Regions from separate parts of the Simiduia sp. 21SJ11W-1 genome, predicted to be linked through region 1. Evidence: predicted binding sites of a transcription regulator. Region 1 holds the regulator's gene; the other holds the start of a gene.

Evidence for each region. The regulator FliA, encoded in region 1, starts transcription of late flagellar genes. The targets are predictions, from matches to a motif close to TAAAGTTATNNNNNNNNCGGCCGATANCC.
Region 2: L1F30_RS13270 (PAS domain-containing methyl-accepting chemotaxis protein) is a predicted target of FliA. The motif match lies at 8,949-8,977, and genes of this name have one in related genera.

Annotation. Positions count from the first base shown of each region.
Region 1 is NZ_CP090959.1:1,851,895-1,868,046, forward strand. It holds gene flhA (flagellar biosynthesis protein FlhA) at 1-1,111, shown strand, start outside; gene flhF (flagellar biosynthesis protein FlhF) at 1,138-2,652, shown strand; gene L1F30_RS08185 (MinD/ParA family protein) at 2,682-3,506, shown strand; gene L1F30_RS08190 (RNA polymerase sigma factor FliA) at 3,509-4,258, shown strand; gene cheY (chemotaxis response regulator CheY) at 4,365-4,748, shown strand; gene L1F30_RS08200 (protein phosphatase CheZ) at 4,772-5,548, shown strand; gene L1F30_RS08205 (chemotaxis protein CheA) at 5,581-7,839, shown strand; gene L1F30_RS08210 (chemotaxis response regulator protein-glutamate methylesterase) at 7,911-8,930, shown strand; gene L1F30_RS08215 (flagellar motor protein) at 8,932-9,672, shown strand; gene motD (flagellar motor protein MotD) at 9,687-10,751, shown strand; gene L1F30_RS08225 (ParA family protein) at 10,813-11,607, shown strand; gene L1F30_RS08230 (chemotaxis protein CheW) at 11,610-13,439, shown strand; gene L1F30_RS08235 (chemotaxis protein CheW) at 13,535-14,020, shown strand; gene L1F30_RS08240 (DUF2802 domain-containing protein) at 14,057-14,572, shown strand; gene L1F30_RS08245 (hypothetical protein) at 14,645-15,199, shown strand; gene L1F30_RS08250 (YciK family oxidoreductase) at 15,303-16,055, opposite strand; gene L1F30_RS08255 (HAD family hydrolase) at 16,072-16,152, opposite strand, start outside.
Region 2 is NZ_CP090959.1:3,029,913-3,046,064, reverse strand. It holds gene L1F30_RS13310 (DUF1330 domain-containing protein) at 1-135, opposite strand, end outside; gene L1F30_RS13305 (hypothetical protein) at 173-379, opposite strand; gene L1F30_RS13300 (2-oxo acid dehydrogenase subunit E2) at 546-1,787, opposite strand; gene L1F30_RS13295 (alpha-ketoacid dehydrogenase subunit beta) at 1,813-2,790, opposite strand; gene L1F30_RS13290 (thiamine pyrophosphate-dependent dehydrogenase E1 component subunit alpha) at 2,793-3,971, opposite strand; gene gndA (NADP-dependent phosphogluconate dehydrogenase) at 4,367-5,896, shown strand; gene L1F30_RS13280 (hypothetical protein) at 6,017-6,802, shown strand; gene L1F30_RS13275 (DUF4382 domain-containing protein) at 6,899-8,773, shown strand; gene L1F30_RS13270 (PAS domain-containing methyl-accepting chemotaxis protein) at 9,041-10,615, shown strand; gene L1F30_RS13265 (hypothetical protein) at 10,887-12,038, opposite strand; gene L1F30_RS13260 (Zn-dependent hydrolase) at 12,324-14,015, opposite strand; gene L1F30_RS13255 (hypothetical protein) at 14,110-14,430, opposite strand; gene L1F30_RS13250 (methyl-accepting chemotaxis protein) at 14,667-16,152, opposite strand, start outside.

The DNA of each region.
Region 1 (16,152 bases):
ACCCGGCCAGCCGGGCACTGAAGCCCAGGCAGCGCTCGAGCACCAGCGCGCGCCAGAGCCCGTAGAGGTGAGCTGGGATGACGTAAAGCCCGTGGATGTCATCGGCCTGGAAGTGGGCTACCGGTTAATCCCCATGGTTGATAAAACCCAGGGTGGTGAATTGCTTGGGCGCATTCGTGGGGTGCGTAAAAAAATGTCGCAAGAAGTGGGCTTTTTGGTGCCAACGGTACACATTCGCGACAACCTGGATCTGCTCCCCAATCAGTATCGCGTCACCCTGATGGGCGTTGCCGTGGCCGAAGAAGAAGTGCACCCGGATCGCGACCTCGCCATTAACCCGGGCCAGGTGTTTGGCGACATAGAGGGCATTGCCGCAAAAGATCCGGCCTTCGGCTTGCCCTCGGTTTGGATCAAAAAAACCGAGCGCGACCATGCGCAAACGCTCGGCTACACAGTGGTAGATGCCTCAACGGTGGTGGCCACCCATTTGAACCAGATTCTCAGCCAGCATGTGAGCGAATTGCTGGGCCTTGAAGATGTGCAGCAGCTGGTAGACATGCTGGGCAAAACCTCACCCAAGCTTGCCGAACATTTGGTGCCGGAAAGTGTGAGCTTAAAAACCCTGCTCAAAGTGCTGCAGCTGCTGTTGCAAGAGAATGTGTCTATTAAAGACATGCGCAGCATTGCCGAGGCAATCGCCGCTAACAGCGACAAGAGTCAAGATCCCGTCATGTTGATGACTGCGGTGCGCCAGGCCATTGCGCGGCAAATTGTGCAGGGGCTGGTGGGTAACGACACAGACATCCCCGTTTTCACCCTAGACCCAAGCTTGGAACAAATATTGCTGAAGACCTATCAGCAGAGTCAGAAAAGTGGCGATGGTGGCCCGGTAATAGAACCGGGCCTGGCCGAAAAGCTGCGCGAATCGGTGCAGCAGGTGGCCCATCAACAAGAGGGCTCAGGCGCGCCGGCGATATTGCTGGTGTCTGGCCAGATCCGCTACCAACTGGCTCGCTTCGTGCGCGCGTTTGTGCCCGATATGGTGGTGCTCGCCTACAACGAGATACCCGCCAATAAACAGATCACCATTGTAGGCAGCGTGGGCGCTTAGCCACTGCCTAACCTCAGGAGATACACATGGCCATCAAAAAGATTGTGGCAGCGAATATGCGCAGAGCGTTGGATATCGCCCGCGAACAATTGGGGCCGGATGCCATTATTTTATCTACCCGCAGGCACCCAGACGGCATAGAGCTGATGGCCACGGTAGAGGCCGAGGGCCGAGTGCCCGATGATCAGCAGGCATTTGCCGCGCAAAAAGCCGAGGCTGAAGCAGCGTTCCCCTTAAACAGCGATAACGCGTGGCAGCACCAAGATGCCGTATCTGATGCGCTGGCGCACAGCGCGCAAACCACTCAGCACGCGGCGCTGCCACAATCAAACCCGCGCCCGAAAGATATCAGCCAAAAGCTTTTTGGTGGTAAAACCGGCCCGGAGCTTGCAGCTGAAATCGAAGCTGCACGCCAGCGGATGCTGGCAAATCAGGCCCGCGAGGCCCCGCAGCGTGCGGGCGCCAGTAGCAATGTGGGCGCTGATGATGTGTGGGCCTCACAACTTACGCGCGAGCAGGCCCGCAAGGCCACGCCTGACAAACCGCAATACACCGCTCAGCCGAGCGCCAAGTCTGGCGTTGCGCCAAATGCCGAGCCCACGCCCGCACAAACCTTGCAGGCAAATGAAATGGCCCGCTTGCATGCGGAGCTGAGCGAAATGCGCACGCTGTTAAAACAGCAATTAGATCAATCAAATCGCGCAGGCTCCTTGTCTAATAACCCGGTAGTGCACAAGCTTGCAGGGCTGGGCTTGCCGGCCTTTCAATGTGAGCGCATAGCCGCGGCGGTAGATGGCGATCACGCGCCCGATAAGGCCTGGGCCGAGGCTTTGGCCTTGTTATCCCAAAGGTTGCCAACAGCCGGGCGCGATGTGGTGGCCAATGGTGGCGTTTATGCCTTTGTGGGCCCTACAGGCGTGGGCAAGACCACAACCCTTGCAAAATTAGCCGTGCGCCATGTATTGGCCCACGGCCCACAATCCCTTGCGCTGGTAACCACAGATAACTTCCGCCTGGCCGCCCATGAGCAAATTACCTCGCTTGGCCGTTTGCTTAAGGTGCCGGTAAAAGTGGTAGGGGAAGGCGAGTCGCTTGAACAAATACTGGTGAACCTGAGCCACAAGCGCCTGGTGCTTATTGATACCGCAGGCCTGCGCCATGGCGACCCGCGTCTGAAGCAGCAGCTTGCGCAGCTGCGCGAGGCCGGCAAGGTAAACAGCTTGCTGGTGTTGGCGGCAAACAGCCAGGCGCAAATGCTGAAAGCCAGCTGCCACGCATACGGCGCGGCCCACCCGGTTGCCACGGTGCTTACCAAATTGGATGAAACGCCGTCGCTCGGTGAAGCCATGGGCATGTTGTTGGCACATCGCTTGCCGTTGGCCTACACCACCGATGGCCAGGAAATACCGGCAGATATCCAGGTTGCCAAGGGGCATCAACTGGTGGCCAAAGCCGCCAAAAACCCGGTTCCCGTGGGTTCTTATGGCGTTGGAGTGCAAGCCGCTAAAGCCGGCCTGCAGGTTCAGGCCGAGCAACTATAATCAATGCAGGTTTTATTGTGGGAGCACGCATGGGCCACCATCCAGTTCAAGTGATCGCCGTAACCGGCGGCAAAGGCGGCGTTGGCAAAAGCAACATATCCGTCAATATGAGTATTGCACTGGCCCAGCTGGGCCGGCGCGTCATGTTGCTCGATGCCGACCTGGGCCTGGCTAACGTGGATGTGCTACTGGGCATTCGAGCCGAGAAAACCCTGGCCGATGTGCTGTCGGGTGATTGCAGCCTGCGCGATGTACTGATCAAGGGCCCGGGCGGCATTCGCATAGTGCCTGCGTCTTCTGGCGTGCAACAAATGGCGAGCTTGAGCCGTCAACAGCATGGCGCCTTAATTCGCGCTTTCAGCGATATCTCAGACCAGCTGGATGTGTTGGTAATAGATACCGCCGCCGGCATTAGCGATACCGTGGTGAGTTTTGTGCGCGCGGCCAACGAGGCGCTGGTGGTGGTGTGTGATGAACCGTCGTCGGTTACCGATGCCTACGCGCTCATTAAGCTGCTCCACAAAGATGCCGGCATGCAGCGTTTCAGGGTGGTGGCCAACATGACCCGCACATCGACGGAGGGCAAAAAGCTTGTCCATCGCTTACAGCAGGTGTGCGATAAATTTCTGGATGTGGCGCTGCAATTCGAGGGGGCTATTCCCTTCGATGAAAGCGTGCGCAAGGCCGTTCAGCACCAGCGCGCACTGGTGGAATACGCGCCGCAAGCCAAGGCCTCAAGTGCCATACGCGCCCTGGCCGAGCGGGTGGCGCAATGGCCCTTGCCGAAGGCCGCCACAGGAAACCTGGAGTTCTTTGTGGAACGCCTGCTGGAAAGCCCCGAAGTAGGTGCCTAATAATGGCCGCAGTAGAAGGATTAGCCATGTATGACCAGACCAGCCGACAATCTGGTGAGCAGATCCGCATTGAAGACTATGCGCCGCTGGTTAAACGTATTGCCTACCATTTGATGCTACGCATGCCTGCCAGTGTGCTCGTAGAAGATTTGATCCAGGCCGGCATGATCGGCCTGATAGAGGCCTCGCAGAAGTTTGACGCCTCAAAGGGCGCAAGCTTTGAAACCTATGCCGGCATTCGCATTCGCGGCGCCATCATGGATGAAACCCGCAAGGGTGACTGGGTTCCAAGATCTGTTCACAGAAATGCCCGCAAAATTACCCAGGCCATTGGCGAGCTGGAGGCCCGCCTTGGCCGTGAAGCCGGCGAAAAAGAAATAGCCGAAGCCCTGGAGATGACGCTTGAAGAATATCGCGCCATCTTGCAAGACACCACCAGTGCGCGCCTGTTCAGCTATGAAGAATCGGCCACAGACGACGATGCAGGCCCCACCAAGCCCGCCACCATTGGCCTTGAGGCCCCCACAGATGCCTTCGAGCGCGATGCATTAAAGCAATCGCTGGCGCGGGCGATAACCCAATTGCCCGAAAGGGAACAACTGGTGTTATCGCTTTATTACGACGAAGAGCTGAACCTCAAGGAGATAGGCCAGGTGCTGGGCGTGAGTGAATCGCGCGTATCACAAATACATTCGCAGGCGGCTGCTAGGCTTAAGGCCAAGCTCTCCGGCTGGACGTCGGCGGGCGAATAGATCAGCCGGCAATTAATTGACCAATTTTATGACTAAAACTGGCTAGTAGTATTCCAGCTACTAGACTGAAGATTAACGGAGTCCGGCAGTTACGACGGAGGTTGCTTTGGACAAAAACATGAAAATCCTGATTGTTGATGACTTCTCGACCATGAGACGCATCATCAAGAACCTGTTGCGCGACCTGGGGTTTAGCAATACACAGGAAGCCGACGATGGAGCAACAGCGCTGCCGATGCTTAAGGCCGGCGACTTCGATTTCCTGGTAACAGACTGGAACATGCCGGGCATGACCGGCATAGAACTGCTAAAGCAAGTGCGGGCCGATGAAAAGCTGGCATCGCTACCTGTACTGATGGTTACCGCTGAGGCCAAGCGCGACCAAATCATCGAAGCGGCCCAGGCGGGTGTCAGTGGCTATGTGGTTAAACCCTTCACTGCACAGGTACTCAAAGAGAAGATCGACAAGATTTTTGAGCGTGTGGGATAACACAGACAGTATCAAGGGTGCCCATGGAAAGCCAAGTGGACCAGAAGGCCAATCAGGAATTTGTGGCTGAGTTACGCGATTGTGCAAAAGTGCTCATCGAAAAGCTTGAGGGCGATAAGTTCGACGAGGCCTCCCAGCTCATCGAGCAAATTATCGCAAGCCGCGACCGTCACCTGTTCAATAATGTAGGCAAGCTTACCCGCGGCCTGCATACGGCAATCAGAAGTTTCAATATCGATTCGCCCATTTCACAGGATGAAAGCCTCACAGATGCGAGCGATCGCCTCAATTATGTGCTGCGTCTTACCCAGGATGCGGCCAATAAAACCATGGATAAGGTAGAGGCCTCGGCCCCGATAGCCATGGATCTAGGCAACGAAGCCCGCGCCTTAAAGGCGCAGTGGCAGGCGCTGATTCGACGCGAACTGAGTGCAGACGACTTCAGGGATTTATACCACCGCATTGAAACCTTTCTGGATCAAATGGAAACCGGGGCCGGTGCGTTGAACGCCAATTTGCAAGACATCATTCTTGAACAGGGCTATCAGGATCTCACAGGCCAGGTACTCAAAAAGGTGATGGACCTCGTTGCCGAGGTAGAAGGCAGCCTGGTGGATTTAATGCGCATTGCCGCGCAAGTAGAAGAAATTACAGGAATTCAAAAGCCCGTCGATAACATAGATGCCAAAGAGCCGAAAGGTTCCGTAGGCGAAGGTCCACAAATTCATGCCGACAAGCGCGAAGATGTGGTTTCAGGCCAAGACGACGTGGACGATTTGTTGTCCAGTCTCGGCTTTTGATGAGTTACGGCTGCCAGTTTAAGGAGCGCTGAATGGGTTTTGGCGATGACGAAGATATCTTGCAAGACTTCCTGGTGGAAGCAGGGGAGATATTGGAAAAATTGTCGGAACAGCTCGTTGAGCTGGAGCGTCAGCCAGATGATAAAGATCTGCTAAACGCTATATTCCGTGGATTCCATACCGTAAAAGGCGGTGCGGGCTTCCTGCAGCTTGGCGCCATGGTAGATTGCTGCCACGTCACCGAAAACCTGTTCGACATACTGCGCACCGGTAAACGCGCGGTTACCCCAGAGTTAATGGACGTCGTGTTACAGGCGCTCGATGCCGTAAATCTGCAGTTTGATCAAGTACAGCAGCGCGAATCCCCAACGCCTGCCAGCGCCGATTTGATTCATCAGCTAGAGCGGCTGGTAAACCTTGAAGATTTAAACGATCCGGCACCAGAGCCAGCAGCCCCCGCGCCGCAAGCGCAGGCCCCGGAGCCAAGCGCTGAAACCACCAAGGGCGCGCCCGGTGAAGACATTACCGATGCCGAATTCAATGAGTTGCTCGATGCAATCGACCCGCCCGGCACGGCTGCCGCTGCAGCGCCGCAGGCAGCCCCGGCTGTCGGTGGTGGCGACGATATAACCGACGATGAATTTGAAGCGCTGCTCGATGAGTTGCACGGGCAGGGCAAAGGCCCGAGCGTGAAGGCTGCGCCCGCGCCTGCACCCACACAGGCCTCTGCCTCGGGTGATGAAATAACCGAAGATGAATTTGATGCATTGCTGGACCAGCTGCACGGTAAGGGAAAAGGGCCGGGTAAAGCGCCTGCTCCGGCTGCGCCTGCACCGTCTGCTGGCGGTGGCTCGGGCGAGCTGATTACCGATGATGAATTTGAAGCGCTGCTGGATGAGTTGCACGGCAAAGGTAAAGGGCCAACTGCAGCGGAAGCCGCAGCGGCAGCCGCGAGTGCTAGCCCGGCCGCACCAAAACCTGCGCCTGCGGCCAAGCCTCAAGCGCCAGCCCCAAGCCCCAAGCCGGAACCGGCAAAAGCTGCACCTGCTGCCAAACCAGCTACCGGGCCCGCAACCCTTGTGGCAAAGCCTGCTGCCAAAGATGTAGCACCGCCACCGGCAGCGGAAACAACCGTACGGGTAGATACCCAGCGCCTGGATGACATCATGAACATGGTGGGCGAACTTGTGTTGGTACGTAACCGGCTTGTACGTTTGGGGCTTAACACCAACGATGAAGCGCTCAGCAAGGCGGTCAGCAATCTGGATGTGGTCACCGCGGATTTACAAACCTCGGTGATGAAAACCCGCATGCAGCCCATTAAGAAAGTATTCGGGCGCTTCCCACGGGTGGTACGCGATTTGGCGCGCACCCTTAAGAAAGACATCAACCTTGAACTGCAAGGCGAAGAAACAGACCTGGATAAAAACCTGGTTGAGGCACTGGCAGATCCGCTTGTGCACCTGGTGCGCAACTCGGTAGATCACGGTATTGAGTTGCCCGATGTGCGCGAATCCAAGGGCAAGCCCCGGGTAGGTAAAGTGATACTCGCCGCCGAGCAAGAGGGCGATCATATTCTGTTGTCTATCACTGATGACGGCGGCGGTATGGACCCGGAAAAACTGCGCGAAAAGGCCGTGGAAAAGGGCATTCTGGATGAAGACGCCGCCCAGCGTCTTTCAGATCCCGAAGCCTTCGCGCTCATTTTTGCACCGGGTTTTTCCACCAAAACCGAAATTTCCGATGTGTCTGGCCGCGGTGTGGGCATGGATGTGGTGAAAACCAAAATCACCCAGTTAAACGGCTCGATAGAGATTCAATCAAAGCTGAATGAAGGCACCCGTATCATTATCAAGGTGCCGCTCACGCTAGCGATTATGCCAACTTTGATGATTATGCTTGGCAAGCAAACTTTCGCCTTGCCACTGGTTAGCGTGAACGAAATATTCCACATGGATCTTACGCGCATTAACGTGGTAGACGGCCAGGAGTGCGTAACCGTGCGTGAAAAAGCCGTGCCGGTTTTCCACCTCAAGCGCTGGCTAATAAAAGGCGGCAAGCGCGAACAGCTTAAAGAGGCCCATGTGGTGATTGTAAACGTAGGCACGCAGCGGGTAGGTTTTGTGGTGGATCAGCTTATTGGCCAAGAAGAAGTGGTTATCAAGCCGCTGGGTAAAATGCTGCAGGGTACACCCGGCATGGCAGGCGCCACCATCACAGGGGATGGCACCATCGCCTTGATTCTTGATGTGCCGAGCATGCTGAAACGGTACGCCGGCCAGAAAAGGTAAACCATGTGGGGGTTGGCAGTTGAGACAGAGTCCATTCCTATAAACGCCCGCCCGGTTGTGGGTGGCCACCTATGACCATCAAAGTACTTATTGTTGACGATTCCAATTTCTTTCAGCAGCGCCTGAAAGAAATTATTGGTGCCCATGCGCAGTTAACGGTGGTGGGTGTTGCCGCCAATGGGCGCGAGGCTATAGAGAAGGCCAATGCCTTAAAGCCCGATGTCATCACAATGGATTACGAAATGCCCATGATGGACGGCGTCACTGCCGTGCGCCAAATCATGCGCGATCGCCCAACACCTATTTTGATGTTTTCATCGCTCACCTATGAAGGTGCGCGCACCACCCTTGATGCCCTTGAGGCAGGTGCAGTTGATTTTTTGCCAAAGAATTTTTCGGAAGTCTCAAGCGATTCTGAAACCCTCAAGCAAAAACTCTATCAAAAGATCATTGCCATCGCTCGGCCAAAAAACCAGGCGCCTGTGCCTGCTGTGCCCGCGGCCAAGCCCCAGGTACCCCTTAAGGGCCGCATAAAGTTGGTGGTGATCGGCGCTTCAACCGGAGGCCCGCTGGCGATTACCGATGTGTTAAAGCGGCTGCCGGCAAGCTTTCCTGTGCCCATTTTACTGGTGCTCCACATGCCGGAAAATTTTACCCGCGCATTTGCAGAGCGGTTAGATAAGCAGTGCGAAATATCGGTAAAAGAGGCAGCCACAGGTGATGTAATGCGCCCGGGCCTTGCACTGCTTGCGCCAGGGGGCAAGCAAATGATTCTGGAATCGCCCGCCGGCAGATCTGTGCAAATTATCGAGGGCGATGATCGGGTAAATTATAAACCCTGTGTTGATATTACCTTTGCCAGTGCGGCAAAGGTGCGCGGCGATACGGTGCTTGGCATAGTGCTCACGGGCATGGGCAGCGACGGTAAAGACGGCGCGAAATTACTGAAGCGCGCAGGCGCACGGGTATGGACGCAAGATGAAGCCAGCTGTGTTATCTACGGCATGCCCCAGGCCGTGGTGCGAGAAGGCCTTTCAGACCGTGTGGTGAAACTGCGTGAAATGAGCCAGTTGATGGTAGAGGAGCTCTAGTATGGATGTGCTCTCAATCATTGGCGTGATCATAGGGTTTGCTGCATTACTTGGCGGAAACTTTCTGGAGGGCGGCACCTGGACAAGCCTGCTCAACGGCCCTGCGGCAATTATTGTGATTGGTGGCACAGTAGGGGCCGCCATTTTACAAACCCCCAAGGCGCGCTTGGCGCGTTCATTGCGCTTGTTGCCCTGGGTGCTTAGCCCGCCCCCCACGCCCTTTGGCGAAGGCGTAAGGCGCGTGGTGAAGTGGGCTTTGGCTGCCAGAAAAGAAGGTTTACTGGGGTTGGAGTCACTATCTGAAACAGAGCGCGACAGCTTTTCACGAAAAGGCCTGCAACTGCTGGTGGATGGCGCAGAGCCTGAAGATATCCGGCGGGTATTGGAAAACGACCTGATTCTACTTGAAGGGCGAGATGTAGACGCCGTTAAATTTTATGAAAGCATGGGCGGTTATGCGCCCACTATTGGTATTCTGGGTGCGGTAATGGGCCTGATTTCCGTGATGCAAAACCTTGCCGACCCCTCGCAATTGGGCCCCGGCATTGCGGTGGCCTTTGTGGCCACGATATACGGAGTAGCTCTGGCGAACCTGTTGCTGATACCCATCGCCAATAAACTTGCCATGTGTGTGCAGGAGCAAAGCCGTTACCGCGAGCTGCTGCTCGAGGGCATTGTTGCCATCGCCGAGGGTGAAAACCCCCGCGCCATTGAGATGAAACTCAATGGCTATGTGGTGTAAGGGCGCAACGTCACATGCCTCGCAGACGCCCGGCCCAACTGGCAGTAAACCACGAGCGTTGGCTGGTGTCTTACGCGGATTTCATCACGCTACTGTTTGCGTTTTTTGTTGTGATGTATTCCGTATCGCAGGTATCGGAAACCAAATACCGCGTGCTTTCAGATACCTTAGTGAGCACATTCAAGTTCCAGTCTCAAACAATCAACCCCATTCAGGTAGGGCAGCCCAGTTTAAGTAGCGACCCGTCAGTTATAGACACCCAATCACCAAAAACCGGTGAAGAGCAGGGCGATGGTGCCTTTCAGCAAGACACAGATTTGCCACACATGGCAGAAAACCTGCGCACAGCGCTTTCAGATTTAATTGAGCGAGATCTGGTAGATATTAAAAGTAATGAATACTGGTTGGAAATCGCCCTTAACAGCAATGTGTTGTTTGGCTCTGCCAGTGCCGACCCAAGCCGCGATGCGCAATTAATTTTTGCGGAAATTGCCAAACACTTAACCGGCGCCGAAAACCCCATTCAGGTTGAGGGCTATACGGATGACCAGCCCATTCGCACAGACCGCTTCCCCAGCAACTGGGAACTTTCAGCCGCAAGAGCCAGTGCAGTAGTGAAACTGCTCCAGCAGCAAAACATTGCACCCGACAGGCTGTCTGCCGTAGGTTACGGTGAGCACCGGCCCATAGCCGACAACAGCACAGAGGCAGGCCGTGCACAAAATCGCCGGGTATCGCTGATGATCGCCAAATCGAGCCTGGCGCGGCCAGAAAAAAGCCTGATCGATGCACTCGATGATTTTTCCGGCAAGGGTGACTTTACAAACCCTGGAGCCCAAATCCTGCCAAAGGATTTATCAGGCACGGATAATGCATCGCCAAATAATGATGACCTGCAGCCCGCAACGGCAGAAGGTGACAATGGCGCTGGTGCACCGGCCAATTCAGGGCCTTCAGAGGAAGGGCACCTAACCACAAGGCGCGGCCTACAGGCTATCAAGCTTGAAAGCGGCGGCATTTTATTTACCAGTGATCCGGCGCGGCTGGAACAAGCACAAGAGCAAGAGCAAAATAACTGAACGCAAGGCATGCGGAGCTAAATATTTAGTGTCATAAAATTGACGAAACGGTGATTAAAGCGTGGAAATCTGGAGTGTAGCAAATCAAAAAGGTGGGGTAGGAAAAACCACCACAGCGGTATCGCTTGCAGGCTTGTTAGGAGAGCAGGGCAAGCGGGTATTGCTGGTTGATTTAGATCCGCACGGCTCACTGTCCAGTTATTTTGGCTATGATCCCGATCAACAAGAGCAGGGCACATACGCCCTGTTCCAGCAAAAAGACACCCTGGCCGCAGCGGCCGTTCAGGCGCTGCAGGTGAGCACGTCTATGGACAATGTGGCGCTGCTGCCAGCTTCAACGGCGCTTGCCACGCTTGAACGCCAGGCCATTGGCCGCGATGGTATGGGGTTGGTGGTTGGCAAAGCCTTAAAGTTGATCCAGCAAACAGTTGATGTTGCAATAATTGATAGCCCGCCATTGCTGGGTATATTACTTGTTAACGCCCTGGCCGCCTGCGATAAGCTGGTTATTCCGGTGCAAACGGAATTCCTGGCGCTAAAAGGCCTGGAGCGCATGACCCACACGCTGGCCATGATGTCGCGCTCGCGCAACAAGTCTGTGGGTTTCTCCATTATTCCCACCATGTACGATCGCAGAACCCAGGCCTCTGTGGCCAGCCTTCGCCACTTGCGCAACCATTACGGCGATGACGTATTCCCGGGGCGCATACCGGTAGATACTAAGTTTCGCGATGCCAGCAAGGCGGGGCTTTTTCCACACCAGTTCTCCAACGACAGCCACGGCGTGGATGCCTATCGCCAGTGTGTTAAGTGGCTACAAGGCCTGAACGCAGGCTCTCTGGAGCAGGTGTCGTGAGCATGGGGGCTGCGCAAAATTCCGTGGCTGACTATCTGGCTGAACTGCTGGAAGAGCCACAAGAGACGCTAGAGCCGCTAGACCCACAAAAGTCTGGTGTTGATGCTGAAACCACAAGCAAAGATGCACTGGCGCGTAAATCTGAACTCGGGCCTGCATCAGGCGCGCAGGCTTTATCTGAATCCGCAGCAGAATTTGACCTGGAATCAGTAATAGACTCGAAAACAACAGCCCATCAAAGCGCCGAAGAACCGCCTGCGGCCAACCCCACAGAAAATGCGACTGGCAGTGGGCTGATTGATCAGAGCACAGGCCCTGGCGCGCCAGCAGCCAGCGCCCCCCAGCAAGATATAACCCCTGAGCTTGATCTGGCGCCAGCCCGTAAAGAGCCCTCAGAGCATAAGGAGCCCTCAGCGCATGAAGAGCCCTCAGCGGGTAAAGAGCCCTCAGCGGATAAAGAGCCCTCAGCTAGTAAAGAGCCCTCAGCCCCCGAAGAGCCCCAAGTGAATCAAGAGCAGGCTTCTGAATCTCGAACAGCACCGCCAACCCAACTGGATACCAGTCCGGCTGTTAACCTTGAGCCCATTGCAGGTGCAGCAGTCACCGGTGATGCGCTTGTTGTTGATCTTGCAGAACAGGGGGTGCAAGAGGCGCCACTGCCAGAGGCCGAGCTTCGGGCGGCTTCAGCCCCGGCGTTTAAAGCGCCGGAGCCGGCATTAGAACAAGCGCCTGCATTAGAACAAGCGCCTGCATTAGAGCAACAGCCTGCAATAGAAAAAGAGCCTGAACCAACCCAAGCATCGGAACCAAAGCCTGCCCCAAAGGCTGAGCCCAATGCGATAGCGCAGCCCCCAGCAGAGGCCACCACGCAATCTGGGCGCGATAGTCAGCCAGAGCCGCAATCAAAGCCCACACCTGCAGATGCGCCAATGGCGGATGACAAGCCGGAGCAGGCAGCACCTGAACGGCCACTGAGGCACGCTGGGCACGGATTTACTGCAAGCGCATCTGGCCAGAGCCGGTATCAGCCAGATCTATCATCAACAACCGGCGGTACAGCCAACAGTCAGGGGCCTGCGCCTGTGCAACCCACCCCTGCACAAGATGCTTGGGCGGTTAAGCAAGAGCGAGACTTGGCAGAGGTTGATCGCGAGCGCCTCAACCGCCTGTTAAGCAGCGCGCGCCCCCAGTCTGCGCCTGCTGGGCTGAAAACGGTGCCGCAAGAACCCGAGGTGGTGCCAGTAACGCCCGCGCCGCAGCTAACCCCTAGTAAACCAGCGCCGGTTGAGGCGCCGCCTGCTGAGCCGCAGCTTGAGGTTGAGCCTCACATTGAGCAGGCGCTACTTGCAGATACCCAATGGCACGAAAATGGCCGGCCCCAGTGGGCGCAAGAGCGTTTTGATGTGCTGCTGTTTAAGGTTTATGGCCTCACCTTGGCTGTGCCCTTGGTGGCACTTGGCCAAATCCAGCCTATTACCGATGAGCTAACGCCCTTGTTTGGGCAGGCAAAATGGCTGATGGGCTTGCAGCCTACCCCCGTGGGGCGAATTAAAACGGTCAACACCGCCTTGTTTGTGATGCCCGAGCGCTACAACCCGGAATTCTTGGAAACAGCCAAATATGTGGTGTCTATTCACGGGTTGGATTGGGGGCTGGCGGTAGATTCCGTACAGCAGCCTAAATCGCTAGATCCAGACGACGTGAAATGGCGCGCAAGCCGCGGCCAGCGCCCGTGGCTTGCGGGCACCATCAAGGCCCATATGTGCGCCCTGATAGACGTTGCCAATATGGGGCAAATGCTGGCGGCATCAGACAAGAATCACCGGGGTTGAATTAGTGCCAGTCCGACTGGCATAGAAGCTGCTTTAATCTATATTAAAAGGGCCGTCGCTAATATTTTGACGCTGCTTAGCCTGAGGAATTGAGAATGGCCACGAGTTCTACCAAAACCAAATCCAGTGAAGATCCCATACTCCAGTGGGTAACCTTCAAATTAGCCGGTGAAACCTACGGCATTAACGTAATGCAGGTGCAAGAAGTACTGCGTTACTCGGAAATTGCCCCTGTGCCCGGTGCGCCTTCCTATGTTTTGGGCATCATCAACTTGCGCGGCAATGTGGTAACCGTTATCGATACCCGTCACCGGTTTGGCCTGGAGTCGGGCGAGATAAACGACAACACGCGCATTGTGATTATTGAGGCAGATAACCACGTGGTAGGCATCTTGGTAGATAGCGTGGCCGAAGTGGTGTACCTCAGGCAATCTGAAATAGAAACAGCGCCCAATGTTGGCAATGATGAGAGCGCCAAGTTTATTCAGGGCGTGTGCCACAAAAACGATGAGCTTCTAATTCTTATTGAGCTTAATAAGCTGCTCTCCGACGGAGAGTGGGCAGATCTAGACAGTATCTAACGTTAAAACCGAAAGTGATAAATTCCGGAGCCCGGCATGCAAAACTTACTTACCCAGCTTACCTCGCTTGAAATGGTGTTAGTCGGTGCCGTAGTGGTTAGCTGGGTGGCTGTGGCATTGGCGATGGCAAGTTTAATCAAGGTTAAACGCCAGGAAATACTGGTTCACAACGCCATGGACGAGTTAAAGCGTTCTGTCTCTATCGGCAATAACGGGCTGATGGGTATGGGTCGCAAGCTTTTGAATATTGAAAAGACCATGCAGCGTCAGCAAAACCGGCCGGTGGCTGCAGGCGGTGTGGGCACGGCTGCAGCAGCCGCAAAATCCTCAGGCGCCCAAGCCCGGCAAATGAAGCCCTCGCAGGTTAATCCGTTTGCCCAATTCGCTACCGAAATAGATGCCCAGCCCGCAAAAGATTCACACTACCAACAAGCGTCAACTATGTTGGCACAGGGGCTTACTGCAGCTCAGGTAGCCAGTGCTACGGGTATGTCGCATGCGGAAATTCAGCTGCTGGCCATGCTTAATGGTCAAGCGGCCAGCGTCAATTAATTGCCCGTGCCAATGCTTACCCGTTGCATCTCCCTTGCTGTAATTTGCGCATTGTTCAGTGGCTGCAGCTTTGTGGAGTTAAAGCGCAGTGAACACACAGCACGCGCAGGCAAAAGCCTAGACCCTTCGGTATTTTCTTCCATCACCCCTGGCACAACAGATAAACAGTGGCTACTGCGTTACCTGGGCCACCCGGATCAGGTAATAGAGCTGGGTGGCGGTAAACAACAGTTTCTTTACAAGGTTGAGCACAACGAGAAAAAGTCGCTGCGGGTGTTTTTGTTGTTTGAGCAGCGCGCCGATAAAACCACGCCCCATTGGTATGTGGTAGAGCTTATGGGTGAAAAAGTGGTAGATGCCTGGCAGAAAACGCCTGCGCTGCCGCCTCAGGTAAAGCCGGAAGTGCCTCAAGAATCGCATTCTGAACAGGCGTTAGACGTTGCGCAAAGTGGTACAGCGGCCACAGGCAAGCCTGCCCATTCAACCGCTACTACAAGCGCTACAACAGCTAATCAATCAGCGCCTCTGGCTGCTCAGCCAACAGCAATAGTTCCCGAAGGTGGCGCAACCCAAAGTAAAACCCCCGCAGCCCAAGCTACAGAGCCCACTAAGCCCGGCACTGAATAAGGCTGGGTGTGTTACTTCTCAATTTAAAAAACCGTTAATCAGCCAAGCGCCCTTGCCGAATGTGTGCCGCAGTACAGGGGCTTAGCGTCGCCTGTGGGATTGATTATTTGCCAGAGGCATCAATTTGTTGGCCGTTCACATGCTTTGAGTCTTGCCCCATCAGGTAGAGGTATGCGGGCATAAGAACGCTGGGGGCTTTTACGTCTGCGGGGTTTTCAGCCGGGTAGGCCTTGGCCCGCATTTTGGTGCGCGTGCCACCGGGGTTGATGCTGTTTGCCCTTACCTTGCTGGTGCCGTCTTCTTCATCGGCCAGGGTTTGCATCAGGTTTTCCGCTGCAGCTTTCGAAATCGCATAAGCGCCCCAATAGGCGCGGCCTTTGTAGCCAACGCTTGATCCGGTAAACACCAGGCTTGCCCCATCAGATTTGCGCAACAACGGCAACAACGATTTGGCCATTAAAAACGGTGCGTTCACATTTACTTGCATCACCCGGGCAAAGGTATCTGCTGAATAGTTTTCAAGCGGGGTGCGATCGCCAAGCAGGGCTGCATTAAATAAAATGCCGTCGAGTTTGCCAAAGGCTTCGTCAATGCGGTTGCACATATCAATGTAGTCGGCTTCTGTTGCTCCAAAAAAATCAATGGGGTAGATGGCCGGTTCTGCGAGTTTTTCGCTCACAATGGTGTCGTATACTTTTTCTAGCTTGGCTACTGTGCGGCCCATTAAAATAACAGTTGCGCCGTGGCGAGCAAAGGTAAGCGCGGCTTCTTTGCCAATACCGTCGCCTGCGCCGGTGATTGCAATCACGCGAGTGCTTAAAAGATCTGATGGTGCCTGGTAATCCAGTGGGTTCATGAGGTGCTCCAAAATTTTAATGGGTGCCTTGCACGAAAGAAATGATCTGCTCAGCCAGCTCCTGTGGCGAGTCGGCAATTTCGTGGGCGCCCCAGGT
Region 2 (16,152 bases), 1.2 Mb from region 1:
GCGTGCTTCGCGAAACTTGCCGATGGAAATCACTTCACCGCCGTGGCTTGCCACCGCTTTGCCGGATTTGCGCACATAGGCCAGGTATTCTTCTTTGTTTGCTACATCGAATAGGTTAAGTGCCAGTACGGGCATGGTGTGTCCTCAATTTTATTTTACAGAGCCTGATTAATCATTCATCGCCATCGCCATCGGCAGATTGGCTGCGCTTTTTGTCGGCTTCTTTGAGCAGGTTTTCCACATTTTTGGATTTCTCCAGCGCATCTAATTGATGCTGTGGAATAACGCCATCTGGCTGGGTGTCGTCTTGCGGTGGTTTGCTATCGCACGCTGTGATCGCTGTGGTTGTTACTATGAATGCCAAGAGTGTGTGTTTCATGGGCCTGCTCCTGAATAGGGGTGAGTTACTTTATAGTGGCTTGATTTATGGCCGAATGGCTAGAATTTTTTAGATTTTGATGATGTTATCACGCGCCGGGCGAAGCGGCGGGCAATAAAAAAGGCAGGCGGGTAACCCCGCCTGCCTTTTTATGTTCCAGCGCCTGTTAGCGCATGGCAACCAGCATGCTGGCCGGGTCTTCCAGAAACTCCTTCCAGCGATTGTTAAAGCGCGCAATGGTGCCGCCGTCGATGACGCGGTGATCGCCAGACCAGCTAACCGTCATGATCTTGCGGGCCTCTACCTCACCTTTGGCATTAAAGCGCGGCAGCGCCTGCATTTTACCCAGCGCCACAATGGCCACTTCCGGCTTATTGATGATGGGTGTGGCCGCTGTGCCGCCAATGGCGCCAACGTTCGAGATGGTAATGGTGCCGCCTTTTAATGTTTCAGGGCTTACGCGGCCCGAGCGTGCGCTTTCGGTAAGTGTAGAAATTTCACCGGCCAGCTCCAGAATACTGAGCGCCTGCACGTTTTTGATGTTCGGTACCAGCAAGCCCACTTTGGAATCTACCGCCATGCCAATGTTGTGCGCACCCAGGTAGGTGATTTCAGTGCAGTCTTCGTTCACGCGGGAATTCATGGTGGGGAATTCCTGCAGCGCCAGCGAAAGGGCCTTCATGAACAAGGGCATCATGGTGATTTTGATGTCCGGGTACTTGGCTTTTAATTGCAGGCGCAGTGTCACAAGATCGGTGATGTCGATTTCATCCACGTAGGTGAAGTGTGGAATGCTAGACACAGATTCCTGCATGGCGCGCGCCATCACGGCTTTCACACCTTTGATGGGCTCGGTGCGATCAACGCTTGCCTTGGGGCTGGTGGCCGGCTGCTCTGCCTTGGCCTGGGTGTCGCCACTCAGGAAGTTGAGCATGTCTTCTTTCAAGATGCGGCCGTTTTTGCCCGTGGCGGGCACGGTGCTTAAATCTACATCATTTTCCCGCGCAATGCGGCGCACGGCAGGTGTGGTGAGCGCGCGCGAGGTGTTGCGCTCAAAGGCGACGTCTGCGCTGTCGTCTACGGCGGCCTGCTGCGGCGCGGCCGGTGGTTTGGTATCTGGTGCGGGGGCGTCGGCCTTCGCCGCAGGGGCGGGCTCTGTGCTTGGGCCTTCATTAATTTCAATGGCAAACAGCGGCTCGTGTACCTTGGCGATGTCGCCCTCTTTGTAATAGAGCTTTACCACCTTGCCATCGTACATTGAGGGAATTTGCACCAGGGCTTTATCGGTAGACACATCGGCCACGGCCTGGTCTTCGGTAATGGTGTCGCCTTCTTTTACCAGCCACTCAACCAGCTCGCACTCCACAATACCTTCGCCGATATCGGGCAGAATAAAATCTTTAATCATGGTGTCTTATCCTTGTCCTGATTGCTTAGTAGTGAATGCTGCGTTTAATGGCTTCGAAAATTTTGTACTGATCGGGCATGTACTCTTTTTCGTGCACCAGGGGGAAGGGGGTGTCCAGGCCGCACACGCGCGCAATGGGTGATTCGAGATACAAAAAGCAGTGATCTTGAATAGTGGCGGCTATTTCACCGGCAAAACCGCCGGTAATGGGGGCCTCGTGAGTGATGAGCAGGCGGCCGGTTTTTTTCACGGATTTGGCCACAGTGTCTACATCCCACGGCAGCAGTGTGCGCAGGTCGATCACCTCACAGGAAATGCCCTCGGCTTCGGCCATGGCGGCCGCCGCTTGCAGGTGTTCCATTTGGGCACCCCAGGCCAGCAGCGTGATGTCTGCGCCTTCTTTCACCACTTCGGCAACGCCCAGCGGCAATTCAAAATCGTCTTCGGGCACTTCGCCAACGGCTGCGCGATACAGGCGCTTGGGCTCGAAGAAAATTACGGGGTTGGGGTCGCGAATGGCGGCCAGTAATAAACCTTTTGCCTGGTAGGGTGTGGAGGGCACAACCACTTTCAAACCCGGTGTTTGGGTGAAGTAGGCCTCGGGCGATTGCGAGTGGTACAGGCCGCCTGCAATGCCGCCGCCGTAGGGCGTGCGAATGGTGAGGCCGGCCACATTAAACTGGTTGCCCGAGCGGTAGCGGAATTTGGCCGCTTCATTCACGATTTGATCAAACGCCGGGAAGATGTAATCGGCAAATTGCATTTCTGCCACCGGCACATGGCCTTGCGCTGCCATACCAATGGCAAAGCCTGCAATGCCTTGCTCGGTGAGCGGGGTATTAAAGCAGCGGGCGCGGCCGTACTTTTCTTGCAGGTTGCTGGTGGCGCGGAACACGCCGCCGAACTTGCCGATGTCTTCACCAAAACACACTACGCGCTTGTCGTTGGCCATGGCCAGATCCAGTGCGCTGTTTACGGCTTGCAGTAAATTCATTTTAGCCATGATCAGTGCTCCTTACCGGTAACGCTGGCTGCGGTTTTGGGGTATTTTTCCGGGTATTTGGCGATGTGTTCGCGTAGCTCGGCCATCTGGTTTTCCAGGTTGGCGCAAGGTTTGTCGTAAACATCGGTAATTAACTCGGCAAGCTCGGGTGCGGGCACTTTTTCGGTGGCCTTTAGGGTATCCAGCACCTCTTTGCGGTAGGCTTCCAGCCGGGATTTTTCCTCGGCTTCACTCCACCACTTTTTGGCAATCAGCCAGTTTTTCATGCGTAGCACCGGGTCTACTGCGCGCCATTTGTCTTCTTCATCGCGCGAGCGGTAGCCGGATGGGTCGTCTGAGGTGGAGTGTGCGCCCAGGCGGTAGCTCATGGCTTCAACCAGCACCGGCTCGTTGTTTTCCACGGCAATTTTGCGCGCCTCTACGCAGGCGGCGTATACGGCCAGTACATCGTTGCCGTCTACGCGAATGGTTTTCATGCCGTAGCCCACACCGCGCGCGGCAATGCCGTCGCCGGCGTACTGTTCATCTGCCGGGGTAGAAATGGCGTAGCCGTTGTTGCGGCAGAAAAACACCGTGGGGCATTTAAGTACCGCGGCCATGTTCATGCCTGCGTGAAAATCGCCTTCACTGGCGGCGCCTTCGCCGAAATACACCAGCGTACAGGCCTGCTGGCCTTCCAATTTTTGTGCGTAGGCATAGCCTGCCGCTTGTGGAATCTGGGTGGCCAGTGGCGAGGATATGGTCATGTAGTTGAGCGCGTTGCTGCCATAGTGAATGGGCATCTGGCGGCCTTTGCCCAGGTCTTTGCTGTTAGATAGCATCTGGTGCATGAACTGTTCGGTGCTGAAGCCCCGGTAGCGCAAAGCGCCGTGCTCGCGGTACTGGCCCATGATCATGTCTTTGTCTTCGAAGGCGGCGGCAGAGCCGATAACGGCGGCCTCTTCGCCGGTGCAAGTCATGTAGAAGCTCAGCCGCCCCTGGCGCTGGGCGCCTACCATGCGTTCATCCAACACGCGGATAAACAGCATGGTGTCGTAAATGCGCAGGGCGGTTTCCTTGCTGAGCTTGGGCGCTTTGGCGCCGGTGTGCAGCGTGCCGTCGGCCTTTAGCAGGCTCAGGGTGGGAATGGGCAGTTCGAAACCGGACATCAGTCGCAGTTGGTGGGTGATTTTGTCGCTCATCTGTTACCTCTTACCCGTAGGTGGTGTGGATTGAGACTTTTTATAAGCATCTGCCTGCCGTGTTATGGCTGTTGTGCAGGTCTAGCCGGTGGCTCTGTCCGGCCCGGCCAGGGTCTCTGAGTGTAGTCGCTCCAACCCCAGCCAATAGCCCAAAAAATTAGCATGCAAGGCTTTGGTGAGTCCTACTTATCTTGAGGGGCCTAAGGTGCCACTTGGGATATTAGTTGCTCGCAAGTTATAAATATTAGTGACTTATACCAAGAATATAATAAATGGTAGTTGATATGGCTCGGCGCGGCGGGGGCAGGCCTTGGTATTTCCTGAAAATTGGCTCCCTATTGGGCGCGCGATTGGCGTAAAATGGCGGCTTTTTACCCGCCAGAGGAATTAGCCCCATGCCCGTAACTGATCAGCCTTGTGATATTGGATTCATTGGCGCCGGCGTGATGGGGAAGAACCTCATCATGAACCTTGTGGATAACGGCTTTCGCGTGATTGCCTTTGACCTTGATCAAACCAAGCTTGAGGCGCTCAGGGCGCAGGATGAAGCCGAGCGTGGCGATGCCAGCCCCCGGGTATTTACCTGCAATTCCTATACAGATTTGCTGGCAAGCCTGAGTGCGCCGCACTTGATTGTGGTTTCTGTTCCTGCTGGCGACCCGGTAGATGATGTGTGCCACAAGCTGATAGATGCAGGCCTGCAGGCCGACGACATTGTAGTAGATACCGGCAACAGCCTCTGGACAGACACCCAGCGCCGTGAAAAAGAGTATGAGGGCAAGTTTATTTTGTTCTCAACGGCGGTATCTGGCGGCGAAGTGGGCGCTCGCTTCGGGCCTTCGCTCATGCCCAGTGGCGACCCCTACGCCTGGACGCGCATCAAACCCCTGTGGGAGGCCATTGCCGCCAAGGTGGACCCCGAAACCGGCAAGCCCATTGAGCGCAAAGCCCCCGGTGAAGTAGTGGCCAAGGGCGAGCCCTGTGCGGCTTACATTGGCCCGAGCGGTTCAGGCCACTATGTAAAGATGGTGCACAACGGCATTGAATATGCCGACATGCAGCTGATATGCGAGGCCTACCAGGTAATGCGCGACGCCCTGGGCATGACCGACACCGAAGTAGCCGCGGTATTCAGGCGCTGGAATGAGGGCCGTTTAAACAGCTACCTGATTGAAATTTCTGCCGAAGTGCTGGATACCCGAGATAGCGAAACCGGCGAGCCGCTGGTAAGCATGATTCTGGATAAGGCCGGCCAGAAGGGCACAGGCCTGTGGACCGCCGTCAGCAGCCTGCAGCTTGGCTGCCCCGCGCCCACCATTTCAGAGGCGGTGTTCGCGCGCTCCATTTCCACCCTGAAAGATCAGCGCGTAAAAGCCGCCCGGCTGCTGGCAGGCCCAGATCAAGCCCTGCCCGATGTGGCCGAGCGCGAAGCCATTATCGAGCAGCTGCACGACGCCCTTTACTGCGCCAAAATCTGTGCCTATGCACAGGGGTTTGACTTGATGAAGACCGCAGCCAGTGAGCAGGAGTGGAGCCTGAACTTTGGTGAAATCGCCAAAATCTGGCGCGCCGGCTGCATTATTCGCGCGGTATTTTTGCAATCCATCGCCGATGCCTACGAGCGCGATGAAGAGCTGGATAATCTCCTGCTGGATGCCTACTTCGCCGAGCAGATCTCAACCTACCAAGCCAACTGGCGCAAAGCCGTGGCAAACGCAAGCCTGTGGGGCGTGCCTGTGGCGGCGTTAAGCTCGGCGTTGAGCTACTATGATGCATACCGCACGGCGGTACTGCCCGCCAACCTGTTGCAGGGCCAGCGCGATTACTTTGGTGCCCACACCTTCGAGCGCACCGATAAACCCCGTGGCAAGAAGTACCATGTTGAGTGGGGGCAGGCCGGTCGCCCTATGGTAAAAATGAAGTAAATCCCTGCCCCGCGGTCATGGCGGGGCCTCGTTCGATCTGGCAGATCGTTTTTTGCAATCCTACATTGGAGGTCGCTCATTCAAGGCCTGACGTTGGTAGCGCTGTTGAACGTGGTGCGGGTGAAAATTTTACGGGTAGCGCGAGCGTTGCCACTTTTCGCGGCCTTGGGCAGTGGTGTGCTCTATGGCCAGGAGTTTTCGCCGCGCGGGTTTCAGGGCGTTGCTGCATCTGAGGCGCACTCTGAAAGCCAGCGCGAAAGTATCCCGCTCTATTACTACCACGATAAACCGCCCTATATCGTTGATCCCTCGAGCCAGCAGGGTGACTATTTTGAATTGGTTAGCCACCTGAACAATGTGCCTGGCGGGTATCACTTTTATCTTGAGTATCTGCCGCGCAATCGCGTGGATCGGAAGCTGTCTCAGGGGCAGCTTGATGGGCCGGTGATCGGCGTTAATCCACTCTGGTTTAAAGACCCGGATGAACAGCGCTACTGGTGGACTTCAGCCATTTTCAACGATCGCGATATATTTGTGTCCAAGGCGCTTCGCCCTTTTGAATTTGTCGATGCAAGCTCGTTGCACGGTAAGCTCGCCTGTCTGGTGTTGGGCAATTACTATGTGGGTGTGAGTGAAGCTGTCTCCGAAGGTGTTTTGCGCCAAATAAAAACAACCCGTGAAGAGGTGGTGCTGGAAATGCTTGATCAGGACCGCTGCGATTTTGGGATTGTGAGTGAATCCTTGTTTCGCTATTGGCAGGCAAGCCATACTGCACCCGGCAGTTTTTACGTCGCCCGTCAGCCACACGATGAATTCCAGCGCCGGATTTTAGTGCCCCGTAGCCGGCTCACCTTGTTCCTCCATTTGCAGCAGGCCCTAGAAGCCTGGCCTGTAACGCAAAATTGATGTCCGCGCACTAATTTTTTGTATAGGTGTCAACCGATGGCCGGATGCGCCGTTGTACCCAATGTTCATTCAACGAATTGGCTTTGGGAGCTGACAATGGAATATTCGAAAATCAAAAAAACTGTGGTGGGGCCGCTGGCTCTGGCGATATTGGGTTGTGGCTTGGTGGCCTGTGGCGGCGGCAGTGCCAGTGGCGAGCCAGATCAACCGGTGGTAGAACCCGCGGCTGAAAACACCAGCCTCACCATCGGTATTACCGATGCCGAAGGCGATTTTATTCAATACGAAGTTGCCGTGGATAGCTTGCAGCTGGTGAATCTTGCCGGCGATGAAATCAGCGTGTTGCCAAACAGCGCCCGTATTGATTTTGCCCAGTACACAGATGTGACAGAAATTTTATCGGTGGCGTCTGTGCCTGTGGGTGTATATACCAAGGCCATAGCAAACCTCAACTTTGCCGACGCCAACATCGTAACGCAGGATGCAGAAGGCAACCTGTTAGCTGCCACCGCGATAGATGCGCAAAACAACCCCCTTGGCGAGGTAAGCGTGGCGATTGACTTGGCAGGCTTTGGTGACGATCGCGGTTTGCGTTTGCGCACGGGCATGCCCGCGCGCTTTACATTGGATTTCGATCTGGACGCCTCCAATGTGGTGGTGACAGATGACGCAGGCACGCCTGAAGATGTGACTGACGACACGGCAACCACCGAGGTGGCCGCTGTGTGGGTGGCCGAACCGCTGCTCGACGCCGCGCGCGATCACCGCATTCGCGGCCTGCTTCAAAGCGTGAATGAAGCAGATGCGAGTATGACTTTGGCTATTCGCCCGTTTCATTTGCGCGATGGCGCCTTTGGTGAAATTACTTTAGCGGTAGCGGAAGATGCCGCCTATGAAATTGATCAGCAAAGTTATAGCGGCGCTGAAGGTTTAACGGCCTTGGCCGCAATGGCGGCAGACACGCCACTTGTTGCTCACGGGCACTTTGTTGAAGCCGATGCGCGTGTGGTGGTGGATACCGTGTATGCGGGCAGCAGTGTGCCCTGGGCTGGCGGTGAGTTTATTAAAGGCGTGGTAACTGCCCGCAGTGGCAATCAAGTGACGGTGCAAGGCGTGCGTTTCACACCGGATGACATGTCTGTTGAAGTGAGCCCGGAGTTGATGTTCACTTTAACAGACAGCACAAACATCTCCCGCCCAGGCGCGATGGATATGCTCGACAGCTCGGCGGTCAGCATCGGCCAGCGCGTGCGCGTGTATGACGAGGTTGCCGGTGACGGCGTGCAGGCTAGCCATGTGGGCCTGCTGAAAAATCAATTGCGGGCAAAAGTCACAGAGGTGAGCAATGGCATACTGGTTTCCGAGTTGTCGCTGTTCAATGGCCGCAGGCCCGCCGCCTACCAATGGGTTGATAGCGAAGCAGATGCCGCGCTGTATCGCATTTACGAGAACGGTTTGCCGCACACGCTGGCAGCCGGTGATTACCTGAAAGCGCGCGGCTGGGTTACGCCCTACGATTTCAGTGCTAGTGCCGCCATTAACCCCTGGGATTTTGAAGCCACCACATTGATTGATTTACAGGTGGCTAACCGGGGTGCGGGTTTGCACCTCTCGTGGGATAAGGCGTCTTCCGGGCTGTTGGAATCCAGTGCTGAATCCATTGCACTAAGTGTGACTGAGAGCGATAAAGGCCTGGTGAGCTTTGCCGGCTTTCGCGAGCCATTGGCGGGCACAGAGCGGTTGACCATTGCACCTGCAGGCGCTCCCAATGCGCTGTATTCGCTGGTGGTGAAAGGCAGCGAATCGGTGCAGGTATTTCTAAACTTTGCCGAATTCAGCAGCGCCCTCAATGAACAGGCCACAGCCGGGTTACAGCTTGCACGCCTAAGTGCCAGCGGCCGCTGGGAGCCAGAAACCGACACTTTTACTGCCGCGCGCCTGGTGGTTGTGGTGGCTGGGCCCGATGCATAAAGCGCAGGCTTTAGCCTGTAGCTCCCAAGTGCTGCAGGCTTTTCTGTTCAAATAGTTCGCCCACTACTTTGCATAGGCCCTCAACATAAGTTGAGGGCCTTTTGTATTGGCCCCTGTAAAAACTCCGCGTTTCGCCCGCACAGGTTGATTGAGCCGCCATGATGGGCTTTGCCGCTTAAATTTTCGGATCTCACGCCGATAGCGTCTAAGCTGCTATAGCAAGGTGGCCTGCCGATGGGCAGCTGACAAAATGTTGAGGAGGCTAGGGTGCGTAAAACAGGCCCAGTGACCGGGCGCAATGTACCGGTTCAACCAGGAAAAGAGATCATCAGCGCTACCAATACCAAGGGGGTGCTCACCTACTGTAACGATTACTTCTGTGAAATCGCCCAATATGAACGCGATGAATTAATAGGTCAGGCGCACAATATTATCCGCCACCCGGATATGCCCCAGGCGGCGTTTGAAGGCCTGTGGAGCACCTTGAAAAGCGGCCGCCCGTGGATGGGTGCTGTAGTAAATCGTTGCAAAAATGGCGATCACTATTGGGTGGATGCCTATGTGACGCCGCTTAAAGAACATGGCCAGATAGTGGGCTACGAATCCGTTCGCGTGGCACTGCCGGAGCCGGCAAGGGCACGGGCAGAACAGGCCTATGGGCGCCTGCGCGCAGGTAAAGACGCGGTGCCTGCCTCAAAAGTGCTGTGGGATAAGTTTTCGGCCGCGGTGTGCGCGGGCAGTTTGGTGACCGTAGCTTTATGGGTGCTGCTCGGCGTTATGGGCCAGCTGAGCCTGAGTGCAGCACTTGTTGAATTGGCCATAGGCGTGGGGTTTGGTTGCCTGCTGCATTGGTTTAGTGAATCGCGTATTAGTGATGCGCTTGCGGCCGCCAAGGCCGAATTAGACGACCCGCTCGCCACTTACGTTTATACCGGGAAAACCCATTCTGCCGGAACTATTGAGCTTGCCTTTCTGGCCAAGCAGGCAAGGCTGAACACTGCATTGCTGCGATTTGGCGAGGCCTCGAAAGAGCTACTTAGTAAAGCCCAGGTAGCGCAAAATCAGGCCAATAGCAGCAATCAAGGCATGGAAAAACAGCAGAGCGAAACCAGCCGGGTGAGTGCCGCCATCAGAGACATGGTGTCGCAAATTCATTCAGTGGCCCAAGGGGCCGGTGAAACATCAGAGTTAACGTCAAGCGCATTAACCCAGGTGGCTGATGGCCGCCAAGTGTTAAATACCGCAGACGGCGCCATCAAAGATCTCACCAATATGGTGAGCAGCCTGGAAGCGGTAATGGCGCGCCTGACGGAAGATAGCGGGAAAATTGCCTCTGTTGTTGATGTAATTCGTGGCATTGCCGAGCAAACCAATTTGCTTGCTTTAAATGCAGCTATTGAGGCTGCGCGCGCAGGTGAACAGGGCCGCGGTTTTGCCGTGGTGGCCGATGAAGTACGGACACTGGCGCAGCGCACTCAGGAATCTACGCAGCACATCCAGGAGATTATTGCGAACTTGGGTGCAGCTACCACAGATGCCGCAACCAACATGGAAGAGTGCTCACGCTTTGCAGATTCAAGTTTAACCGAGATGCGAAACGTGGGTGAGGCACTGGGGACTATCAGTGAATCGGTGGCTATTATTAACCGCAATGCCAGTGAAATTGCATCGTCTGCCAAGCGTCAATCTGAAATGGCAGTGGCCATAGACGATAACACGCAAACCATTGAGTCTATTTCCAAAACCACACGTGAAGAAACTGTCAGTACCTCGCAGGTGTGTGGCGAGCTGGAAACCTTAGCGCAACACCAGTTTTTGCTGATCGAGCGCTTTGGTGCGTAATGTGTAGATGCGTGATTTCAAAGAATGTAGTTGGAAGGTAGATTGTTATCTGCCACAAAGGGCAGGCTTTTCTAAAACTGGGGCCTTGAAGTTTTACTTACATAAATTTGCTAGGTAGCCAGCCAAAGATGAGGTTGTTTAGCAATAGGTGAACGTTGTGTGGTTGAGCACTCTGCAAAGTTTAAGGCAGCGGTAGCAGGCGCCGCCAAAATCTGGTGCTTTTTTGGCTGCTTGAACGCAATATTCACAGCCTGGCTACCTAAGGTTGTAATCAAGGCGAAGTATCCACGTCGATCATAAAAGAGGTCAGTGCGGGTTTTAGTGCGCTAAGCCCTGATTGATAGTCCTGCCAGGAAACATCATAGGTGGCTACGCTAAATGCAAAGGGCTTAAGTGCACTGTTATTTTTCAAGGCTACAGTGCGCAGGCTTGCCAACCGATTAATTTCTTCTGCGGGGCTTTCAAGCCCTCGCACGGAAAACCAGATACGATCGATGTAGGGTGCGGCGGCAATGGTTTCGCTCATGGCTGTTGAAAGCTCGGGTACAGGCCCTTTTGCTTGCGCGAGCAAAGGTTTCAAGCCTAAAAATCCCTTGCCTGAGTAGCCTGCAATAAAGCCGAAGCTTGTGGCATCCCGTAACGCCTTGCCACTGGGTGTGTGCCCTTCAAACCTCTGGTGCAGGTAGCGCAAAAGGCCCGGAGAAAAAGAAACCAGCCGCAGCCAGGAGGCACCCCCTGTAGCCGTGGGTGCCTTGTGCCTTTCAATAGCTACGTACTTTTTCAATATTGGCAGCAATAGGTCCGGGTAGCGCTTACAGCTGTCGTTGGCATAATCCGTGAGCTGGCATTTGCGTGGGGATTTCAGATCCAGATAAATGATGTGCTTCTCATGAAAGCCTTGTTGCACCACAAAATCCAGAATATTCACCAGCGAATTTTCCAACAGATACTGGTATGCGGGGCTACCGGGTGCGATGGCATCCCAGTCTGGGGTGTCGTGCATTACCACTGCGCATGTGTCGCCAAGGGCTCTGCACAAAGGGTGATTTTCAGGTGGCACCTGCACATCAATTTCAACGGCATCTATCTGATAAAAGCGAAAAGATTTATCGATTAGTTGTTCTACCGGCAGCGCGTAGGCGGCCTTGAGCGGCCAATGGTTGCCGCGCACCTGCACGGTGCTCTCGGATTCAAACACATTCATGGGGTATTGCCGAAAGGCACCGGCGCCGTGCCCAACCACTTCCAGCGGCGCGTGAACCTCTGGGTGGCCGGCGTGAAACTGCTGAATATCGAACAGGCGTGACGCCAGGTCGCGTTCGTGAATCCGGGCGGGGCTTACCAGGTTGGCGCAACCGGTGAGCAGCGCAAGCAGAATGCAGGCGCAAAACCACCTGCTGATGTGTTCTTCCATGATGTTCAAGGCCGGGGCCGCTCCAAGTGAAAGCCCGCATATTACGCATGCAAACTTTTGCAGTGCAACCCTTAAGGTTGATTGAAAGTGTCTCGCCAGATCGAAACCAATCGCCTTGCAGCTAGGAGCTGCACCCTAGGGTGTTGCAGGTCAGCAATGTTGGGAGCTGATGGGCGCAAAGATTTCAGGCCAGGCCGTGATCAGGCCAGGCCTTGATCAGGCGGCAGAGGCGTTGCTAGTACAAAATAAAAAGGCCGCGCAAAAACGGCGGCCTTTTTAACTGCTAGCCGGGATTTATTTTAAACCCAGTACCGATTTGCCCTGTTCAAATACGATGTCTACTGGAATGCCCGCGGCTGTGAGCTTATTCAGCTCGGCCTGCAGGTCTGCACCCATTTGGCCTTTCTCTTCAATCAGCTTCACTACGCCTTCATAGTCGCCATTGCCCTGTAGGGTAAGCAGCAGGTTGGAGAGGTTGTTCACCGCCTTGTTCATGGCTTCAAATTCCACCCGGTAACGGCCGTCGTCATCAATGCTGAAGGCGCCTGCATCGCGGAAATAATTAAAGCGCACCATGTTGGCTTTGCCGTGGGCGGAAGTGGCGCCGAAGCGTACCGAGCGGAAGATACCCGCGAGGAAAGTGACGTAGTTGTCCATTAACTCGCCTTCGGCGATTTGGTCACGCTTGTAAAGCTCAGAAATCATGTACAGGCCCAGTACGTCGGCCTTGCCTTCTTCCATGGAGGAGGCGGTTTCTTTCAGTGCCGAGCGCACCAGGCCTTTGCCATTGATAGTATTTTTAATGCCCAGGCCGTGGGCCACTTCGTGGAACATGGTGTTGGCAAAAAAGGCATCGAAAGTGATGTGCTGCTGTTGGTCTTTGGCAATCAGTTGCTCTGCTATGGGCACCAGAATTTTGTCGAACTTGGCTTGCATGGCGTTCTTTAATTGCAAGCGGCGCGTGCCTTTTTCCAGTTGTACCTGCTCATCGTTGGGCAGATTGATGGCGATGGTTTTCGAGCCCGCATTGGAGTGGCCCGCGTAGTAGACCACATCGTAGGCGTTCAGGTCGGCATCTGTGCCGGGTGTTTCGGTTTTGTAGGCTTCATCCACCGGCAAGTTGGCCTGCAGCTCTGGCAGGAAGGCCGCGTAGTGCGCCAGCTTCTCGCTCCATGCCTGATCTTTGATCAGCACGTAGGACTCATAGGCTGCGCGGTAGCCAAATAGCTGGTCTTCATAGGTTTCAATGGCACCAATCACCAGTTCTACCGGGTTGGTTTTCATGTCCATCCAGGCCATGTCTGAGGGCTGGTAGTCATCGGTTTCGATGGCGTGGGCGCGCATGTTCAAGTAGTTTTTGAACTCGGCGTTGTCGGCAAGCTTGGCGGCCTCGCGCAGCAACTTGGCTGCGCGGGTAAGCTGTTCGGAAAATTTCTTGCTGTAGGGCACCACCAATAGCTGGCCCTCCGGGCCCCGCTCAACCATAGAGTAGAGCTCAAGATCGCGGGTGGTGTTGAGCATGACTTCGTGCTCGGCGCGCCATTGCTCATATTCGGTTTTGGTCATGTCTGCCGGGTAAAATTGCGCACCTTTGGGTTTATCGGCAATACCCTTGAGAAATGGCGCGTCACCTGCCAGCCGATCCCAGGGGCCGTAATTAATTTCTGCAAACCGGCGAGTGGGCTGATCACTGATGGCATTCAGCAGGGCTTGCTTGTTGCCGTAGGCCTGTGCCCAGAACAAATCATCCATGATTTTGCTGGCATCAATGAGCAGGCTAATCATCTGGCGCTGGTTGCTGGACAAATGGCTGAGGTCGGCGGTGAGCGTATAGTTGGCGTAGATATCGAAACGATCTTTGCTTATTGCAGCCAGGGTGTGTGGATCTTTCGCTTGCTGGGTGTTTTTGGGAGCGTCGGTTTTTTGCCCGCAGCTGGCGAGCAGGGTGGCGGCACAGAAGGTTGCCGCAAGGGTTAGAGCGCGCATGGTGGCCTCGCTAAATGCTATGAATGTGATTACAGAAACCTGTGGCCAGTAGGACGAATGGCGCACAGGTGTTCGCAAGAGAGATTTGAGTGGGTTAGTCGGGCGCGCCTTTAAACTCTTCGGCATCTTTGGCCGCCTTGGCCGCGATGGCCTTTTCAAGATCAATGCCTGAACGGTTAGCCAGTGCCAGCAGGTAAAAAAAGGTTTCAGTAATGCCCGCCTCAATACGCTCGCGGCTTTGGGGCAGTCGCCCGAGGGTGATGGATTCTTCCTCGGTGATCCACTGGTAGTGCTGCAATATTTTGCTGGCGCTCACAGACACTGCGGAAGCCAGGTTCTTTGGCGTGTGGAAAACCTGCCAATCGTTGTCTTCGCAGAGGTCGTTGTATTGCTTGATAATTTGCTTCAAATCCATGGCCTGGCCTTTTGTATCAAGTGGTTGGGCGGCGAGTAGATCGCTTGTTATGGTTATCTGCAGTGTGGCGCTCGCGTGTAATTAGTGGCTGGCCTATGATGCTGGCCCGTTGCTAATTCGGCCTGCTTTATGTGGCCTGGTGCGGCGCGTTGCAGCCGGTATCAGCCTAGCATTTTGGGCGCTTCAACAAAACCTGTAAACCTGCTGTGCGTCACAGCCTGCCCGCGCCATCGGGCCTAAACCTCAAAGCCTGCCACCACTTGATCCAGCTCCCTGCTGCGGGCAAATACAGACTTGGCGTTTTCGGCCACTTGCTCGGCACCGTTTACCAGCTCTGCCGAGGCGTGGCTTACTTGGCCTACCGCGTTTTCAATGTTGCTGGCGGTAGTGGCTTGTTCTTTGGCGGCCGCGGCCACCTGCCCAATCACCGCAGCCATCGCCTTGATGGCGGTGGTTACCTCGTCCAGTTCTTTGCCGGTTTTACGGGTTTGTTCTTCACTTTTACCAGCCTGCGAGGAGGACTGCTCCATCACACTTACGGCATTGGCGGCGCCTGCTTGCAGGCTTTGGATCGACTTGTGAATTTCCTGGGTGGCTTCCTGGGTGCGGCTGGCAAGTGTGCGCACCTCATCAGCCACTACCGCAAAGCCCCGGCCCTGTTCACCGGCGCGAGCGGCTTCAATGGCTGCATTGAGTGCCAGTAAATTGGTTTGTTCAGCAATGCCGCGAATGGCATCTATCACCGAGGAGATGTCTTGTACCCTGTTGGAAAGTTCACTGATTTCACCGGCTGCTGCGGTGATGTTTGTAGCCAGTTCGCGGCTGGCATCGGCAGAGAGCAGTGAGCTTGCCGAGCAGTTCTCAGAGGCGCCTACGGCTTGCTTGGCGCGCAGAGCGGCATCTTCACACAGTCGCAATACACTTTGGGCGGATTCACTTGAGTGCCCAACATCAGTCAGTACGCGGGCAATTTGCTGTTGCTGGCTATCACCGGATTGGCGCGTGGCTTGGGAAACCTTATCCAGGGATTCCGCTGTGTTATTCAGCAGGGTTGATTCGTTGGCAATGGCTTTTACCTGTTTTTGCAGTGATTGCATGGCATCGTTTAACCCGTGAATGGCTTCACTGAGTTCATCGCTTGAACTGGGTTTTAGCAGTACGTTGAGTTTGCCATCTCTGAGTGAATGGGCTGCATCAAGAATGCTTTTTATGGACGCGCGGGTATTGAGCTGAAAGCTGATCAGTAAATAGAGTGCGCACAGGGTTAATGCCGCGTAAATGGTGAGCACCATGAACTGTTGAGTGGCGGCGTTGTTGCGTGCATAGCGCGCCCGCTCTGTAAACAGCTGAAAAACCTGTTCATACAATTCGCCCTGAGCTGTGATTACTGAGGTGCCCAAAGCGAAATAGTCGGCTGCAGAAATGGTGGGGATTGCCGGTTTTAGCAGTTGTGCATCGGTTAGCTCAACAAATTTCTCAAGTGCAGAAAGCGTATTGTTAGCGGGCCCGTCCAGCGTTTGGCTTAAGGTTTTGTCGGTGGCGATCAGTGCCTCTTTCGCCCCTTTAATCTTTTGCTGCATTTGAGACAGCCGCTCTACATAGCCAGATACTTCAATAAAGATCTCGGGTGTAAAACTGCCTTTGGCGGCCACACCGGCACCTCTCCCACGCAGTTTGCCGGTGATTTCGGCAATTTCAGGCAATTCATACACAAACAGATTC